4 regions of the Thermomonospora cellulosilytica genome follow, and region 2 is predicted to be linked to each of the others. Evidence: predicted binding sites of a transcription regulator. Region 2 holds the regulator's gene; each other region holds the start of a gene.
The links. The regulator LexA, encoded in region 2, represses DNA repair genes until DNA is damaged. The targets are predictions, from matches to a motif close to TCGAACANNTGTTCGA.

Region 1: the regulator LexA is predicted to act here: its motif matches at 2,642-2,657, upstream of HNR21_RS06645 (alpha-ketoglutarate-dependent dioxygenase AlkB).
Region 3: the regulator LexA is predicted to act here: its motif matches at 2,008-2,023, upstream of HNR21_RS14560 (DUF6504 family protein).
Region 4: the regulator LexA is predicted to act here: its motif matches at 1,565-1,580, upstream of ruvC (crossover junction endodeoxyribonuclease RuvC).

What each region holds. Positions count from the first base shown of each region.
Region 1 is NZ_JACJII010000001.1:1,368,299-1,372,224, reverse strand. It holds gene HNR21_RS06660 (MFS transporter) at 1-638, opposite strand, end outside; gene HNR21_RS06655 (LysR family transcriptional regulator) at 740-1,666, shown strand; gene HNR21_RS06650 (SAM-dependent methyltransferase) at 1,847-2,485, shown strand; gene HNR21_RS06645 (alpha-ketoglutarate-dependent dioxygenase AlkB) at 2,660-3,205, shown strand; gene HNR21_RS06640 (GNAT family N-acetyltransferase) at 3,393-3,926, opposite strand, start outside.
Region 2 is NZ_JACJII010000001.1:3,371,269-3,375,194, reverse strand. It holds gene HNR21_RS16060 (LysM peptidoglycan-binding domain-containing protein) at 131-430, opposite strand; gene lexA (transcriptional repressor LexA) at 1,185-1,886, shown strand; gene HNR21_RS16050 (amidohydrolase family protein) at 2,206-3,795, opposite strand.
Region 3 is NZ_JACJII010000001.1:3,025,541-3,029,466, reverse strand. It holds gene HNR21_RS14565 (MFS transporter) at 23-1,495, opposite strand; gene HNR21_RS14560 (DUF6504 family protein) at 1,616-1,900, opposite strand; gene HNR21_RS14555 (hypothetical protein) at 2,086-2,358, opposite strand; gene HNR21_RS35995 (serine/threonine-protein kinase) at 2,654-3,926, shown strand, end outside.
Region 4 is NZ_JACJII010000001.1:4,237,518-4,241,443, forward strand. It holds gene pdxT (pyridoxal 5'-phosphate synthase glutaminase subunit PdxT) at 94-723, shown strand; gene HNR21_RS19915 (YebC/PmpR family DNA-binding transcriptional regulator) at 728-1,477, shown strand; gene ruvC (crossover junction endodeoxyribonuclease RuvC) at 1,592-2,122, shown strand; gene ruvA (Holliday junction branch migration protein RuvA) at 2,119-2,730, shown strand; gene ruvB (Holliday junction branch migration DNA helicase RuvB) at 2,727-3,797, shown strand.

The DNA of each region.
Region 1 (3,926 bases), 2.0 Mb from region 2:
GAGGCACCGGCCGCACGGCCCCCGGGCAGCAGGCGGGCCGCGCCGACGAGGGCCAGTACCCCGAACGGCACGTTCACCAGGAACACGTTCCGCCATCCCAGCCCGAGCACGTCCAGGTGGATCAGCAGCCCGCCCAGCACCTGCCCGGCGATCGAGGCCAGCCCGATCGTGGCGCCGAACACCGCGAACGCCCTGGCGCGCGCCCGGCCGGTGAACGCGGTCTGCAGCACGGCCAGCACCTGCGGGTAGAACAGGGCGGCCCCCACCGCCTGCACGGCGCGGAACGCGATGAGCACCGCCGGGCCGGTGGCCAGCCCGGCTCCCAGGGAGCCGAGGAGGAAGACCGCCATCCCGGTGAGGAACAGCCGCCGCGTTCCGAACAGGTCGCCCAGCCGGCCTCCGGTCACCAGCAGCAGCCCGTACACCAGGACGTAACCGCCGACCGCCGTTTCGACCTGGGCGAAGCTCGCGCCCAGGTCGGTGCGCAGGGAGGGCACCGCCACGTTCACGATGAACGAGTCCATGATCGCCATGAAGGTGCCGGCCATCACCACCAGCAGCGTCCACAGCTGCCGGCCGGACATCCGGCGCGGGTCCGCCGCCCCGATCCGCCGGGGGGCTTCGAGCACTGCGGTCATACCGCTCATCTCCTTGATCGTCGATCGGGCACGGCTCCACGATCGATCGGCGCGCTCACCCGAACAACGACGGACCGGACAACGGTCGATAATCGAGGCTTATGGATGGGGCGCAGGTGCCCGAGCGGCACGAACTGGAGGCCTTCCTGACGCTGGCCGAGGAACTGCACTTCGGCCGCACCGCCGAACGGCTGCGGCTGTCCCAGGCCCGGGTCAGCCAGACCATCAGGAAGCTGGAGCGCAGGGTCGGCGCGCCGCTGTTCGAGCGCACCAGCCGCAGGGTCGCGCTCACCCCGCTGGGCGCGCGGCTCCGCGACGACCTGCGGCCGCTCTGGGAGGGCGTGCGGGAGGCGATGGCCCGGGCGCAGGCCACGGCCCGGGGCGTGGACGGGGTGCTGCGCGTGGGGTTCCTGGGCTCCGGCGCGGGCGAGCTGACCTCCGCGATCATGGACACGTTCACGGCCCGGCACCCGGGCTGCGAGATCGTGATGCGCGAGACCCACTTCGCCGACCCGCTGGGGCCGCTGCGGGCGGGCGAGGTCGACATGCTGATCACCCGCCTGCCGGTGCGGGAGCCGGACCTGGTGGTGGGACCGGTGGTGCTGTCGGAGCCGCGGGTGGTGGCCGTGCCCGCGCGCCATCCGTTCGCCCGCCGCGCCGCGGTCTCACTCGAGGACCTGGCCCGCGACACCGTGTTCGGCGTCACCGGGCCCGCGCCCGACTACTGGTGGGACTTCCACGTGCCCCGCTTCACGCCCGGCGGGAGGCCCATCCCGCGCGGGCAGGACGTGGCCACCTTCCAGGAACTGCTGGCGCTGATCGCGGCGGGCCGCGGCATCTCACCGATGGCCGCCTCGGTGGAACGCTATTACGCCCGCCCCGACATCGCCTTCGTCCCGCTGAAGGACGCCCCGCGCACCGAGGTCGCGCTGGTGTGGCGCGCCGCGGGCGTCACCGCCCGCATCCGCGCCTTCGCCCAGGCCGCCCGCGACGCCGTCACCGCCAACGGCGGCCCCGCCCGCTTCTGATCCGGTGCACCGGCCGCCTCACCCGGCGACACCGGGCCGGCACGCGGGAACCGCCTCTGCCGGACCTTGCCGGAACGGCAAAGAAGTTTGCGCTTCCATCGATGTGACGGGCACTGTCCGTTCAGAACCCCGTGCGTCCCGCCGGACGCCGCGACCTTCCGCCGAGCACGAGGACCCGTGATGACCGCACCGCAGCCGCAGAACGACGCCGAGCAGTTCTGGGAGGACCGCTACACCAGCCGTCCCCAGGTCTGGAGCGGCAACCCCAACCAGCCCTTGGCCGACCTCGTCGCCACCCTGTCCCCCGGCCGCGCCCTCGACCTGGGCTGCGGCGAAGGCGGCGACGCCGTCCACCTGGCCGCCCGGGGCTGGCAGGTCACGGCCGTCGACATCTCCCCCACCGCACTGGCCCGGACCCGTGCCCTCGCCGAACGCGCGGGAGTCGCGGACCGGATCACCACCGAGCAGCACGACCTGGCCCACACCTTCCCCGAGGGCGCCTACGACCTGGTCTCGGCCCAGTTCCTGCAGAGCCCGCTGGAGTTCCCCCGCGACGAGATCCTGCGCAAGGCGGCCCGGGCCCTGGCTCCGAACGGCCTCCTGTTCATCGTCGAGCACGGCTCCGTACCGCCCTGGGCGCCCAACCCCCATGTCCACCACCGCTTCTCCACTCCCCAGGAGATCTACGACGGCATGGCCCTGGACCCCGCCCGCTACCGCCCCGAGCGCCTGGCCACCCAGGAACGCCTGGCCACCGGCCCCAACGGAGTGACCGGCCCCCTCACCGACGTCGTCGTGCTGATCCGCCGCATCTCCTGACCCGCCCGGCGCCCCGCCCCGGAAAGGACCGGTCCCTTGGGCTATTGGATGTTCCTGTCCAGGCACGAGGCCGACGAGGCCGACGAGGTCGCGGCCCCGCTCGACCGTCCCGGCGGCTCCCGTGCGGCGCCGGCCCATGGACGGGCCGGGCCGTGATCGAATAGGTTTTCGAAGGTGGTCCCAGGTCTCCTCCGTGTGCCGGGCTGGCTGGACGACGAGGCCCAGCGGCGGCTGTCCCAGGACATCGACGCGGCGCCCTGGTCGTCGCAGTTGCGGCGGCGCGTGCAGCACTACGGGCATCGCTATGACTACGGGCGGCGCGGCATGGGCGGCGATCCGGCCCCGCCGCTGCCCGGCTGGGCGGTGGCACTGGCCGGACGGCTGCACCGGGAGGGGCACTTCGACCGCCCGCCCGACCAGGTGATCGTGAACGAGTACCTGCCCGGGCAGGGCATCAGCGCCCACGTGGACTGCGTGCCGTGCTTCGGGCCGGTCGTCGCCTCGGTCAGCCTGCTGTCGGCGTGCGTCATGGAGTTCACCCACCCCGAAGAGGGGACGCGCGTGCCGGTGCGGCTCGCGCCCGGCGACCTGTGCGTGATGACCGGACCGGCACGGTTCACCTGGCGGCACGCGATCCCGGCGCGCAAGACCGATCCCGGACCGGACGGACGCGTACCGCGCGGACGCCGCGTGTCAGTGACCCTGCGCACCGTTCTGTGACCCGGACACGCCCGAGGCCGACGTCGCATCGACACCACCGGCCGGGGCTGGGGGCGCGGGATCAGTCGACATGGTCCAGAGCGGCGTCCTGGCCGAGGTCTTTGACACCGTCCGCGCCTTCTACACCCGCGCCGCCACCGCTGCCAACGCCGTCATCAAGGAACTCGGCTGACTCCGGGCGTGCGCATCACCGTGTGCGAGAGGCCGCGCGGGTCAGCGGAAGCCCGATGACGAGCGCGTCATAGTGGGGAGCGTCCGGATAGGGGCGCAGCTTGCCGACCTTCTTCCAGCCCCACCGCGCGTAGGCGGTCTGGGCGGGCTCGTTGTCCTCGCGGACCAGCAGCGTCGCGCGTTCCTCCTTGCGTCCGCCCAGCAGCTCGTCGTGCAGTGCGTGCGCCACGCCCTTGCCCTGCCACTCGGGAAGCACCATCAGCTCGTTGAACGCGAACGTGCGCGAGCCCGTCTCGACGGTGAACCCGTCCGGCACCGGCGTCGTGAGCCCCTCCCACCAGCGAGAGGTCGCCGGCAGCGCGTACCCGAACGCCTGCCCCACCGGCGTTCCGTCCAGGTAGGCCACCACGATCTCGAACCCGGGCGCCCGCACGTACCCGCGCACCCGCTCAGCGAACCGCGCGGCACTGTAGAACGGGTCGTCGATCACATCGGCATGGGTCGCCTCGTAGAGCGGAACGACCACCGCGTCCAGAATCCGCTCGATCCC
Region 2 (3,926 bases):
CTACTAGATGTTGTGGTCAACCGTAGGGGCCGTCAGAGGCCAGTGCAAGCCGGAACGATCGCCTCGCCCGTAGAGCCTTGTCACATGGGGCGCACCGGCCCCGTCTCGGCGTGTCGCCTTCCGCGTCCGGTCACCCGGCCGGTATCCGCAGCGCCTGCCCCGGCCGCACCGCCGCATCGCCCAGATCGTTGGCCTCGATGATCCGCCGCACGGTCGCGTGCGGGTCGCGCCCCGGCCGCGCCCGGCTGGCGATGGTCCACAACGTGTCCCCGGACTCCACGACCACCCACGCGTCCTGCCGCGGCGCCGCGTCGCTCCGGGCCCCGCTCGCCATCCCGAGCCAGAACGCCCCCGCCATCAGCCCCGCCACGCCGAGGCTCACCACGACCTTCCCCCGCCGGGTGAGCCGCACCGGCGGCTCGTCCGACACCGTCCGCCGCCTCTCGGCTCCCCGGGCCCGGATCTCGCCCGAACGCCCGGCAGCCGCACCGGAAGCACGCCGCCCGGGCATGCCCGCCGCGACCTCGCACCCGGGGCCACCGCTCCCCGGCACATCCACCCGGCGGCCCGCCGCTGTCTCACCCCTGGTGAGGCCGCGACCAGATGCGCCCGCACCGCGTTCCGACGCCGCATCACGTCGCAGGCCGTCCTTTCCAGGGACGCCCACGCGGTGTTCTCGCGCCGCCTCGCGCCCAGGGCCCGCGTCCGTCCGGCGGTCCGGTCTCGCCTCACGCCTGGAGGCATCCCGGCCGGGAGAGCCCGCGGCACGCCCAGGGCCGTCGACCCTCCTGGGGCGTTCCGGTGTCGTGTCGTGCGGGCGGGTGCGGGGCGCGGGAGGGCTTGCGGGGCGGCGGGAGGCGGCCGGGGTCTCGGGGGCGGTGCGTCCGCCGGGGATGAGGGTGAGGTGCTTGCGGGTGCGAATCGGGCGGCTGGTGGGCGGGGTCCGGGGCAGGCTCGCCATGCGTGGCCTCCGATCGAGGGATTCGAATGTCAGTTCGATCGAACGGATGTACGATTTCTATCGCAGGGTGCCGGAGGAGGCGAGGGGAACACGCCGGGTTTCTTCGAACAATTGTTTGATCATCAGCGGGATCCGCGCTAACGTGCCTGCCAGGAGCGAGGATCCCGTACGGGTGGCGTGCCGGCAGGCGGTCACGCCCGGCGCCCAGGAGGCGGTCAGAGCGATGAGCAAGGTCCGGGAGATGCCCGACGGGCCGATGGACGAGAGCGGTCTCACCCCGCGCCAGCGGATGGTGCTCGAGGTGATCCGGGACTCGGTGCAGCGGCGCGGCTATCCCCCCTCGATGCGGGAGATCGGCGAGGCCGTCGGGCTGACCAGCACCTCCAGCGTGTCCCACCAGTTGCGGACCCTGCAGCGCAAGGGCTTCCTGCGGCGCGATCCCAACCGCCCGCGCGCCGTGGAGGTCCGGATGCCCGGCTCGGTGCCGGTCCGCTCCGAGGGCGCCGCCCCGCAGTCCTTCGAGGGCTCGGCCGGCCAGGAGTCGGTCCCCGCCCCCGCCCTGGTCCCGCTGGTCGGCCGGATCGCCGCCGGCGGCCCGATCCTGGCCGAGGAGACCGTCGAGGACGTGTTCGCCCTGCCCCGGCAACTGGTCGGCGAGGGCACCCACTTCCTGCTCAAGGTCTCCGGCGACTCGATGATCGACGCCGCCATCGCCGACGGCGACTGGGTGGTCGTCCGCCAGCAGCCGGTCGCCGAGAACGGCGACATCGTCGCCGCCATGATCGACGGCGAGGCCACCGTCAAGACCTTCAAGCGCAAGGACGGCCACGTCTGGCTGATGCCGCAGAACGCCGCCTACGACCCCATCCCCGGCGACGAGGCCTCCGTCCTGGGCCGCGTGGTCGCCGTCCTCCGCAAGGTCTGACCCGCGCCCGCCCGGCTGCCCGCGCGGCGGAGCCTCACCCTGCCTCCGGGGAACGCGCCGACCGGACCCATGACGGCCGCGGCCGTTCCCCGCGAGCGCAGGCCAGGCACGGCCCGCGCCGAGACCGCCGCCTGCCTTGACCGACCGTGGCCCGTTCGCGAACGCAGACCGCCCGTCCGGCGGTGCCGAGACACGCCGGGGCAGGTCCCGCAGGAGCGCACAGCACCACACGCCCGCCGTGCCCCACGGCGGTGGCGGGGCATGGCGGGCGTGTGGTGGTCGGGAGGCGTCCCGCCCGCGGGGACGGGCGGGTCGAGGATCACGGGGCGGGCGGGGACTCCCAGGCCCTCAGGTAGGCCTCGGCGGCCCAGGCCAGGTCGTTGACGATCTCGGGCCCGGCGATGACGCGCATGTCCTCGATCCAGTCGGGGACCAGGCCGTAGTTGGCGACGCCGTCCACGTTGACGTCCCAGGTGCGTTCGCCGGTGCGCAGGCGGTCCAGCGTCACGCTGCCGTCATGGCTCTGGAACGGGTAGCGGACGGGGTTGGCCGAGTTGTTCGCGCGCGGGGCCGGGAGGGGGCCCAGGCCGTTGGCGTCCATGCCGTAGCCGTAGCCGAACAGGCGGGACGGGTCGCGGACGGCCTTGGCGCCGCGCCAGTCCTGCACGAATTTCTCCGAGGAATGGCCGTAGGACGCGACCATGCCGCCCAGGCGGTAAATGCGCGGGTAGAAGTTGCGGTCGGTCCAGCTGTGGGAGGAGATGACCCGGGGATAACCGGCCTGTTCGAGGATGTCGAGGGTGCGGGAGGCCGCGCGCACGCTCATGTGGTCGATCTCGATCCACATGTCGCGCCGCATCATGCCGCGGACCATGTGCTCGCCCAGTGCGGTCAGCCCCAGTTTGTTGCAGTGCGGCGCGGGCGGATAGAGGGGGAAGGCGCCGCCGGGGTCGATCCAGCTCAGTTCCTTGGGGAGGGTGCCGCCGGCGACGGTGTTGTCGTGCTCGGCGGTGGTGCAGGTCTCGGCCTGCCAGAACCTGCCGGTGCCGATCTTGTTGCCGGCGTTGATGATGAGTCCCTGGGTGCCTCCGTCGAAGCGCACGCCGCACAGGGCGTTGTCGAACTTGTGGCACAGGAACATGCTGCGCACGCCGAGCGAGTGCATTTCGTCAAGGCCCCGGTCGATGTCGGCCTTCGTGCATCCGGGAACGCCGTTCACGACGCGGCAGCCGAACGGTTCGGAGGTCTCCACGCCGAGCACCATCGCGAGCTTGCCCTGCGCGATCACCTGGCGGGCCTCCTCGGGGGAGCGGACGATCCGCAGCCAGCCCTTTCCGGGGCCGCCGTGCAGCGAGTCGATATGGGCCTGGAGTTCGTTGGCGCGGCGCACCTGCAGCCGGATGCCGGCCATCTCGTCGCAGGAGGTGCGCTTGAGCGGGTACACGTCGCAGATCTGCCGGTTGGCGACCATGTGGTTGACCAGGATGCGCTGGCCGCCGCGCCACGCCCGTTCGACCCACTCGTGGTAGGCGGTCTGGTGGGTCAGGGAGTTCCAGGCGGGCCAGTCCTTGAACGTGGGCCAGCCCCGGGGGTCGTGGGTGCCGATCGGCGAACCGTTCTTCAGGAAGTTCTCGAAGAACGCCAGCGCGCCGTTCGGGTGATGGTCGATGCAGTCCCGCAGGGCGTCCTCGATGCCGTCCGGATCGAACGGCTTGCCGCACAGCAGCATCCCGCCGAACGACTCGTGGGAGTGCAGATGGCTGTGCGCGTCGAGGAACCCGCGCACCGCCCCGGGGCCGCCCTGTGCGGCGGACGGCCGGGGCGCGGCGACCTCGGCCGCGACGACGAGGGAGAACAGCAGGAGCAACGCGGCCCCGAGCCGGGCCGCCATCGAGCGGGGAACGGGCATGCTCACCTCCGCAGGCTTATGCCGCGATGGTGACCCCGCTCACACCGTTCACCCCATGGCCGCCGGGGACAATGATCGTCCTCGGCGTTGGCCGCCACGGCCACCGAGCCCCGCGCCGGGGGGCCGGAGCG
Region 3 (3,926 bases), 350 kb from region 2:
CGTTTTTTCTGAAAACCGCTGGTCAGGCGCCGATCGGCTGGCGGGCTTCAGTGGCCTGCACGGAGCCCGCCGAGGGCGCCCGCCGGGTCCGCGGCATGGTGACCGAGATCACCAGGGACAGCAGGGCCAGGCCCGCGCCGATGGCGAACGCCAGGGTGTGGCCGGCGGTCAGCGCCTCGGCGGCCGACGTCCCGGCGGCCCGCAGGTCCTCGGCGCGGCCCGCCGACAGGGTGATCAGGGTGGCCGAGCCGAACGCCGCGCCGACCTGCTGGGTGGTGTTGAACAGCCCGGAGACCACCCCGGAGTCCTCCTCGGTGGCGTCCGACATGCCCAGCCCGGCCATCGACGGCAGCGCCAGCCCCGCGCCCAGGGAGGCCACCAGCATCGGGCCGAGCAGGTGGACCGCGTACGCGCCGTCGTGCGGGGCCTGGGACAGCCACCCCAGCCCGGCGGCGATCAGCACCAGCCCGGCCGACAGCACCGCCCGTGCGCCGAACCGGGCGGTCAGCCGGGCGGAGACGAACAGCGACACCAGGCCGATCACCAGCGCGGTGGGGAACATCCCCCAGCCGGTCCGCGCCGCCCCGTACCCGAGGACCTGCTGCATGTAGAGGGCGACGATGAACTGGAAGCCGAACATGCCGGCGACGGTGAGCAACTGGACCAGGTTCGCGGCGGCGACGTTCCGCGAGCGCAGCACCCGCAGCCGCAGCAGCGGCTGGGCGGCGGTGGCCTGGCGGACCACGAAGCCGGCCAGCAGCGCCAGGGCGAGCGCGCCCAGGCCGAGGGTCCGCGCCGAGGTCCAGCCCCGCCGTTCCGTCTCGACGATGGTGTAGACGGCGAGCATCAGCCCGGCGGTGACCAGCGCGGCGCCCAGCACGTCGGCCCCGCGGCGCAGTCCCAGGCCCCGGTCGGCGGCCAGCACCCGCACCGCCAGCCCGCCGGCGACCACGCCCACCGGCACGTTCACGAAGAAGATCCAGTGCCAGTCCAGCGCGTCGGTGAGCACTCCCCCGGCGACCAGGCCGACGGAGGCCCCGGCCGCGCCCACGGAGGCGTACGCGCCGATCGCACGGGCCCGTTCGCGGGGCTCGGGGAACAGCAGCACCACCATGCCGAGCCCCACCGCCGAGGCCAGCGCGCCCCCGGCGCCCTGCAGGAACCTGGCGGCGATCAGCAGTTCCTCGGAGGTCGCCAGCCCGCACAGCAGCGAGGCCAGCGTGAACAGGGCCATCCCGGCCAGGAACACCCTCTTGCGGCCGACCAGGTCGCCCAGCCGGCCGGCCAGCAGCAGCAGCCCGGCGAACGGGATCAGGTAGGCGTTGACCACCCAGGCCAGCCCGGAGGCCGACAGGCCCAGGTCGGCCTGGACGGCGGGCAGCGCCACGGTGACGATCGTCCCGTCCAGGATGATCATCATCGAGGCGGCGCAGAGCAGGACCAGGGCGAGCCATCGGGAGCGCGCGGGGGTCGGGTCGGCGGGCACGGCGGACATCGGTCATCTCCTTCGCTGTGACGACGGAGACGACAGTAGCAGATAGTTTTGTTACAGACTATCTTCCGGCAATCGTTCCGCTTCGGACTCGTTCATGACATGACGGCGCGGCCCGCGGGCTCAGTCCCACATCCGCGAGAGGGTCCAGGCGTCGCCGGAGGGCTCGTGCCGCAGCTCGTACACCCCGACCTCCTCGGCGGGGGTCGCCTCCACCCGCCAGAACTCGCGCTCTCCCGGGTTCTCCCAGAACGGGTCGCCGGTGTGCTGCTCGCGCCACCAGTCCCGGGTGGTGACCCAGTGCTCCAGCACCCGCAGCACCCGGTAGGGCCGGTCGCGCCAGACGAACCTGACCGGCCGGCCGCCGCACACGGCCACCTGGACCGGATCCCCGAACACGCGCGCCATCAGCCTGCTCCGCCTCCGCACGCCGGACGCCACCACGGGGCGGCCCGGCCGGCATGCCGCATCGATCCACGCAGAGCGCCGCACGGGGAAAGGCATGCGGCTCTCGTTCGAACAGATGTTCGGCAGCAGTCTAGGAACCGGGGCGCGCGAGCCGCAAACCCGCCACGCCCGGCACCAGAAAGGGCTCAGCCGAGCAGCCGGGCGATCTGGTCGGCGGCCAGCGCGGGGCGGCCGACGTCGCCGGTGCCGCCACCGGCCCACAGATAGCACCAGGTCTCGCCCGCGGGCATGGCCACCACCATCACCTGCCGCCGGGTCACCGGGTGGGCCACGTGCAGCACCGACTCGCCCGGCCCGGCCAGCCGCCAGCTCAGCCCGCGGGCCTCGATCTCGTACGCCAGCGCGGCCAGATGGTGCCGCCGCGCATCGGCCATCTCCTGGGCGCCGAACGGGGGCAAGTCAGCCGCCTCGCCGGTGCGAGGAGCTCACGACCTGTGGCAGTCTGTGAACAGGCGGTGACATAAGGCAACCCCGTCCCAAGGATGACCCGCTAGATGCCCGAACGGCCGCCGCTGATCCGTCAACCGGCCGCAACGGGACAATAGCGGGTTCGATCACACGATTTCGTCCTTACGCAGACGTGGCGTCCGTTCCGACGGTTCCCGGGCCGCCGGAACGCCGGAGTTCGGGCGATCCACCGGAAATCTCACCGCTAAGGTGGCCCTCGCCAGGCAACCGACCCCCAGGACGACGATGACCCCGATCGGTGACCCGCTCCACCCGGACGACCCCCGTGAACTGGGCCCGTACCGCCTGCAGGCGCGGCTGGGCCGCGGCGGCATGGGCACGGTGCTGCTCGGCGCGGACCCGGCCGGACGCCGGGTGGCGGTCAAGGTGATCAACCGCGAGCTGGCCGGGGAGCCGGCGTTCCGGGAACGGTTCCGCCGCGAGGTGACCGCCGCCCGGCAGGTCCGCCGGTTCTGCACCGCGCCGGTGCTGGACGCCGAACTGGACCGCGACCCGCTGTACGTGGTCACCGAGTACATCGAGGGACCCAGCCTGGAGCGCGCGGTGGCCGAGCGCGGCCCGCTGCCCGGCTCGGACCTGGAGGGCCTGGCGGTGGGGGTGGCGACCGCGCTGGCGGCCATCCACGGCGCCGGGATCGTGCACCGCGACCTCAAGCCCGCCAACGTGCTGCTGTCGGCCACCGGCCCGCGGGTGATCGACTTCGGCATCGCCCGGGCGCTGGACGCCGCCGACGGGCCCACCCGCACCGGCCAGTTCGTCGGCACCCCCAGCTACCTGCCGCCGGAACTGCTGCGCGGCGAGCCGGTCACCCCGGCCTCGGACGTGTTCTCCTGGGGCTGCGTGATCGTGTACGCGGGCACCGGGCGGACCCCGTTCGGCGGCAGCACGGTCCCGGAGATCCTCTACAAGGTCGCGCACTCCGAGCCCCGGCTGGACGGGCTGGACCCGGCCCTGCGGGACCTGGTGGCCGCCGCGCTCGACAAGGACCCGCGCAAGCGGCCCACCGTCCAGGACCTGCTGGCCCGGCTGGTCGGCCAGGAACGGCCCGACCCGGCGCGCCTGGCCGAGACCCTGCAGGCCTCCTGGCACGGCCCGGCCGCTCACGGCATGCACCCGCAGACCGCCGCCCACGGCGCGCATCCCCGGACCGCTCCCCACGGGGCGATGCCGACCCGGGCCGACGACGTTCCGCCGCGGCCCCGGCGGCGCGGGCCGCTGCTGGGGGCGGTGGCCGCGGTCACCGCGCTGGCGGTCGCCGCGGGAACGGTCGCCTGGTTCGCGCTGCGGTCCGGCGAGCAGGAGGCTCCGGCGGTGAGCTCGCTGGACAAGGTGCTGCTCAACGACAACTTCAACGACCCGCAGTCCGGGTGGGAGCCCGGCGTGTTCAACGACCGCTACAAGGACGGCCACTACACGCTGCCGGTCACCAGCATCGTCGACGCCTCGGCCTGGTCACGGACGCCGGTGAAGGAGACGCTGCCCAAGTCGATCGTCACCG
Region 4 (3,926 bases), 870 kb from region 2:
GGAACGCCCGGGGCGCGCCGCCCCGGGAACGGACGGGGCGGTGGAGCGTTTAGGCTCTGAAGGGGATTTGCGTCTGTTCTGGAAGGTTTTCGCGTGGGCGAGGTCGTGCCGACCATCGGTGTGCTGGCTCTGCAGGGGGACGTGCGCGAGCACGCCCGGGCGCTGGAGGCGTGCGGGGCGCGGGTCGTGTCCGTGCGCCGGGCGGCCGAGCTGGAGCGGGTGGACGGGCTGGTGATCCCCGGCGGGGAGTCCACCACGATGTGGAAGCTGGCCCGCGCGTTCGAGCTGATGGAGCCGCTGCGCAAGCGGGTGGAGGCGGGGATGCCCGCCTACGGGTCCTGCGCCGGGATGATCATGCTGGCGGACCGGATCCGGGACGGCGTCGAGGGCCAGGAGACCGTCGGCGGGATCGACATGACGGTGCGGCGCAACGCCTTCGGCCGGCAGGTCGACTCGTTCGAGGCCGACGTGCACCTGCCGGGGATGGCCGGGCCGCCGGACGGGCCGTTCCGCGCCGTGTTCATCCGGGCGCCCTGGGTCGAGGCGGTCGGCGACGGGGTGGAGATCCTCGGCCGCGTCGAGGGGGGCGAGGGGACCGGTAGGATCGTCGCCGTCCGTCAGGGCCGCCTGATGGCGACCGCGTTCCATCCCGAGCTCACCGGGGACTTCCGCGTGCACCGGTACTTCGCCGATCTGGTGCGCCGGGCGATGGAGGAGGAGTAGAGCGATGTCCGGCCATTCCAAATGGGCGACGACGAAGCACAAGAAGGCCGTGCTGGACGCCAAGCGCGGCAAGCTGTTCGCCAAGCTCATCAAGAACATCGAGGTGGCGGCGCGGACCGGTGGCGGCGACCCGGACGCCAACCCGACCCTGTACGACGCGATCTACAAGGCCAAGAAGAACTCCGTCCCCAACGACAACATCGAGCGGGCCCGCCGGCGGGGCGCCGGTGAGGAGGCCGGCGGCGCGGACTGGCAGACGATCATGTACGAGGGGTACGCCCCCGGCGGCGTGGCCCTGCTGATCGAGTGCCTGACCGACAACCGCAACCGGGCCGCCTCCGAGGTGCGCACCGCGGTCACCCGCAACGGCGGCTCGATGGCCGAGCCGGGCTCGGTGTCGTACCTGTTCAACCGCAAGGGCGTCGTCATCGTGCCGAAGAACGGCGTCACCGAGGACGACCTGATGCTGGCGGTGCTGGACGCCGGCGCCGAGGAGGTCAACGACCTCGGCGAGAACTTCGAGGTCATCTGCGAGGCCGGGGACCTGGTCGCGGTGCGCACCGCGCTGCAGGAGGCGGGCATCGACTACGAGTCCGCCGACGCCAACTGGCTGCCCAGCGTGTCGGTGCCGCTGGACGAGGAGACCGCCAAGAAGGTCTTCCGCCTCATCGAGGCGCTCGAGGACAGCGACGACGTCCAGGAGGTCTTCGCCAACTTCGACGTCTCCGACGAGGTGCTGGCGGCCATCGGCTGACCTGTCGCTCTGGGGGGCGACCCCCAGGCCCCCGACACGCACGGGGGGATACGGGTGGGTTCGCGCGTCCCCCGGTAACGTGGGCACCCGAACACATGATCGAAGGGGTGGCGGATGCGCGTGCTGGGCGTCGACCCGGGGCTCACCCGGTGCGGGGTCGGGATCGTCGACGGCGCTCCCGGCGCCCCGCTGCGCCTGGTGCACGTCACGGTGCTGCGCACCAGCCCCGACGAGGACATCGCCGCCCGGCTGCTGGGCATCGAGACCGGCCTGGAGGCGCTGCTGGAGGAGTACGCCCCCGACGCCGTCGCGGTGGAGCGGGTGTTCGCCCAGCACAACGTGCGGACCGTGATGGGCACCGCGCAGGCCGGCGCGATCGCCATCGTGGCCGCCGCCCGCCGCGGGCTGCCGGTGGCGCTGCACACCCCCAGCGAGGCCAAGGCCGCCGTCACCGGCAACGGCCGCGCCGACAAGGCCCAGGTCACCACGATGGTGTCCAGGCTGCTGCGGCTGGAGACCGCGCCGAAGCCGGCCGACGCCGCCGACGCGCTGGCACTGGCGATCTGCCACGTGTGGCGCGGCGGCGCGCAGGCCCGGCTGGAGGCGGCCCGCCGCGCCGTACGACAGACAGGGAGCAGGTCGTGATCGCCTTTGTCCGAGGGCGGGTGGCCGCCGCGGGCCCCGACGGCGCCGTCGTGGACGTCGGCGGGGTCGGGCTGGCGCTGCAGTGCACGCCCGCGACGCTGGCCGGGCTGCAGGTCGGCGAGGAGGCCGAGGTCCCCACCTCGCTGGTGGTGCGGGAGGACTCGCTGACCCTGTTCGGGTTCGCCGACGACGACGAGCGCGCCACGTTCGAGCTGCTGCAGACCGCCAGCGGCGTCGGCCCCCGGCTGGCCCTGGCCATGCTCGCCGTGCACAGCCCGAACGCGCTGCGCCGCGCGGTGGCCACCGAGGACGTGGGCGCCCTCACCAAGGTCCCCGGCATCGGCAAGAAGGGCGCCCAGCGCATCGTGCTGGAGCTCAAGGACCGGCTCGGCGCCCCGGTCGCCGGGGACGGCGAGACCGCCCCGCGCGGCCGGCTCGCCGCCGACCCGTGGCGCGGCCAGGTCGCCACCGGCCTGATCAACCTCGGCTGGTCCGCCAAGGACGCCGAGGCCGCCGTCGAGGCGGTCGCCGCCGACCTGGACGGCGAGCAGGTCCCGCCGGTCGCCGACCTGCTCAAGTCCGCCCTCAAGAAGCTCGCCAAGCCATGACCGACCACGACCGCCTGGTGTCCGCCGAGGCCGGCGCGGACGGCGAGGAACGGGTCATCGAGGCGGCGCTGCGGCCCAAGCGGCTGGACGAGTTCATCGGCCAGCACCGGGTCCGCGAGCAGCTGTCGCTGGTGCTGCACAGCGCGCTGCGCCGCGGCCGCCCGCCGGACCACGTGCTGCTGTCCGGCGGCCCCGGCCTGGGCAAGACCACCCTCGCCATGATCATCGCCGCCGAGCTGGGCAAGCCGCTGCGGGTCTCCAGCGGCCCGGCGATCGAACGGGCCGGGGACCTGGCCGCGGTGCTGTCCACCCTCTCGGAGGGGGAGGTGCTGTTCCTGGACGAGATCCACCGGATGGCCCGCCCCGCCGAGGAGATGCTCTACATGGCGATGGAGGACTTCCGGGTCGACGTGGTGGTCGGCAAGGGCCCCGGCGCCACCGCCATCCCGCTGGACATCGCCCCGTTCACCCTGGTCGGCGCGACCACCCGGGCGGGCATGCTGCCCGGGCCGCTGCGCGACCGGTTCGGCTTCGTGGCGCACATGGACTTCTACGAGCCGGCCGAGCTGGAGGTGATCATCCGCCGTTCGGCCCGGCTGCTGGACGTGCGGATCGAGGACGAGGGCGCCGCCGAGATCGCCGGCCGGTCCCGCGGCACCCCCCGGATCGCCAACCGGCTGCTGCGCCGGGTCCGCGACTACGCCGAGGTCCGCGCCGACGGGGTGATCACCCGCGACCTGGCGCGGGCCGCGCTGACCCTGTACGAGGTGGACGAGCGCGGCCTGGACCGGCTCGACCGCGCCGTGCTGAGGTCGCTGCTGCGCAAGTTCGGCGGGGGACCGGTGGGCCTGTCCACGCTGGCGGTGTCGGTGGGGGAGGAGCCGGAGACGGTCGAGGTGGTGGCCGAGCCGTTCCTGGTCCGGCAGGGACTGCTGGCGCGCACCCCCCGCGGCCGGATCGCCACGCCCGCCGCCTGGCGGCACATGGGCCTGACCCCGCCGCCGTCCGCGCCGATGGCCGACACGCTGTTCGCGCTGGAGGACGACCAGGGGGACGATCCCGAATAACCGTTCGGGAACTTCCCGGCCGTCCCGGTCGTCCCGTCGTTGCCGGTGGTTCGCGTAATCTCTAAACTCCGGGACTTGGTCGCCGTCCCCAGCCGGCGGTCCCGCGCGCGAACGTCATTCCGGCGGAAT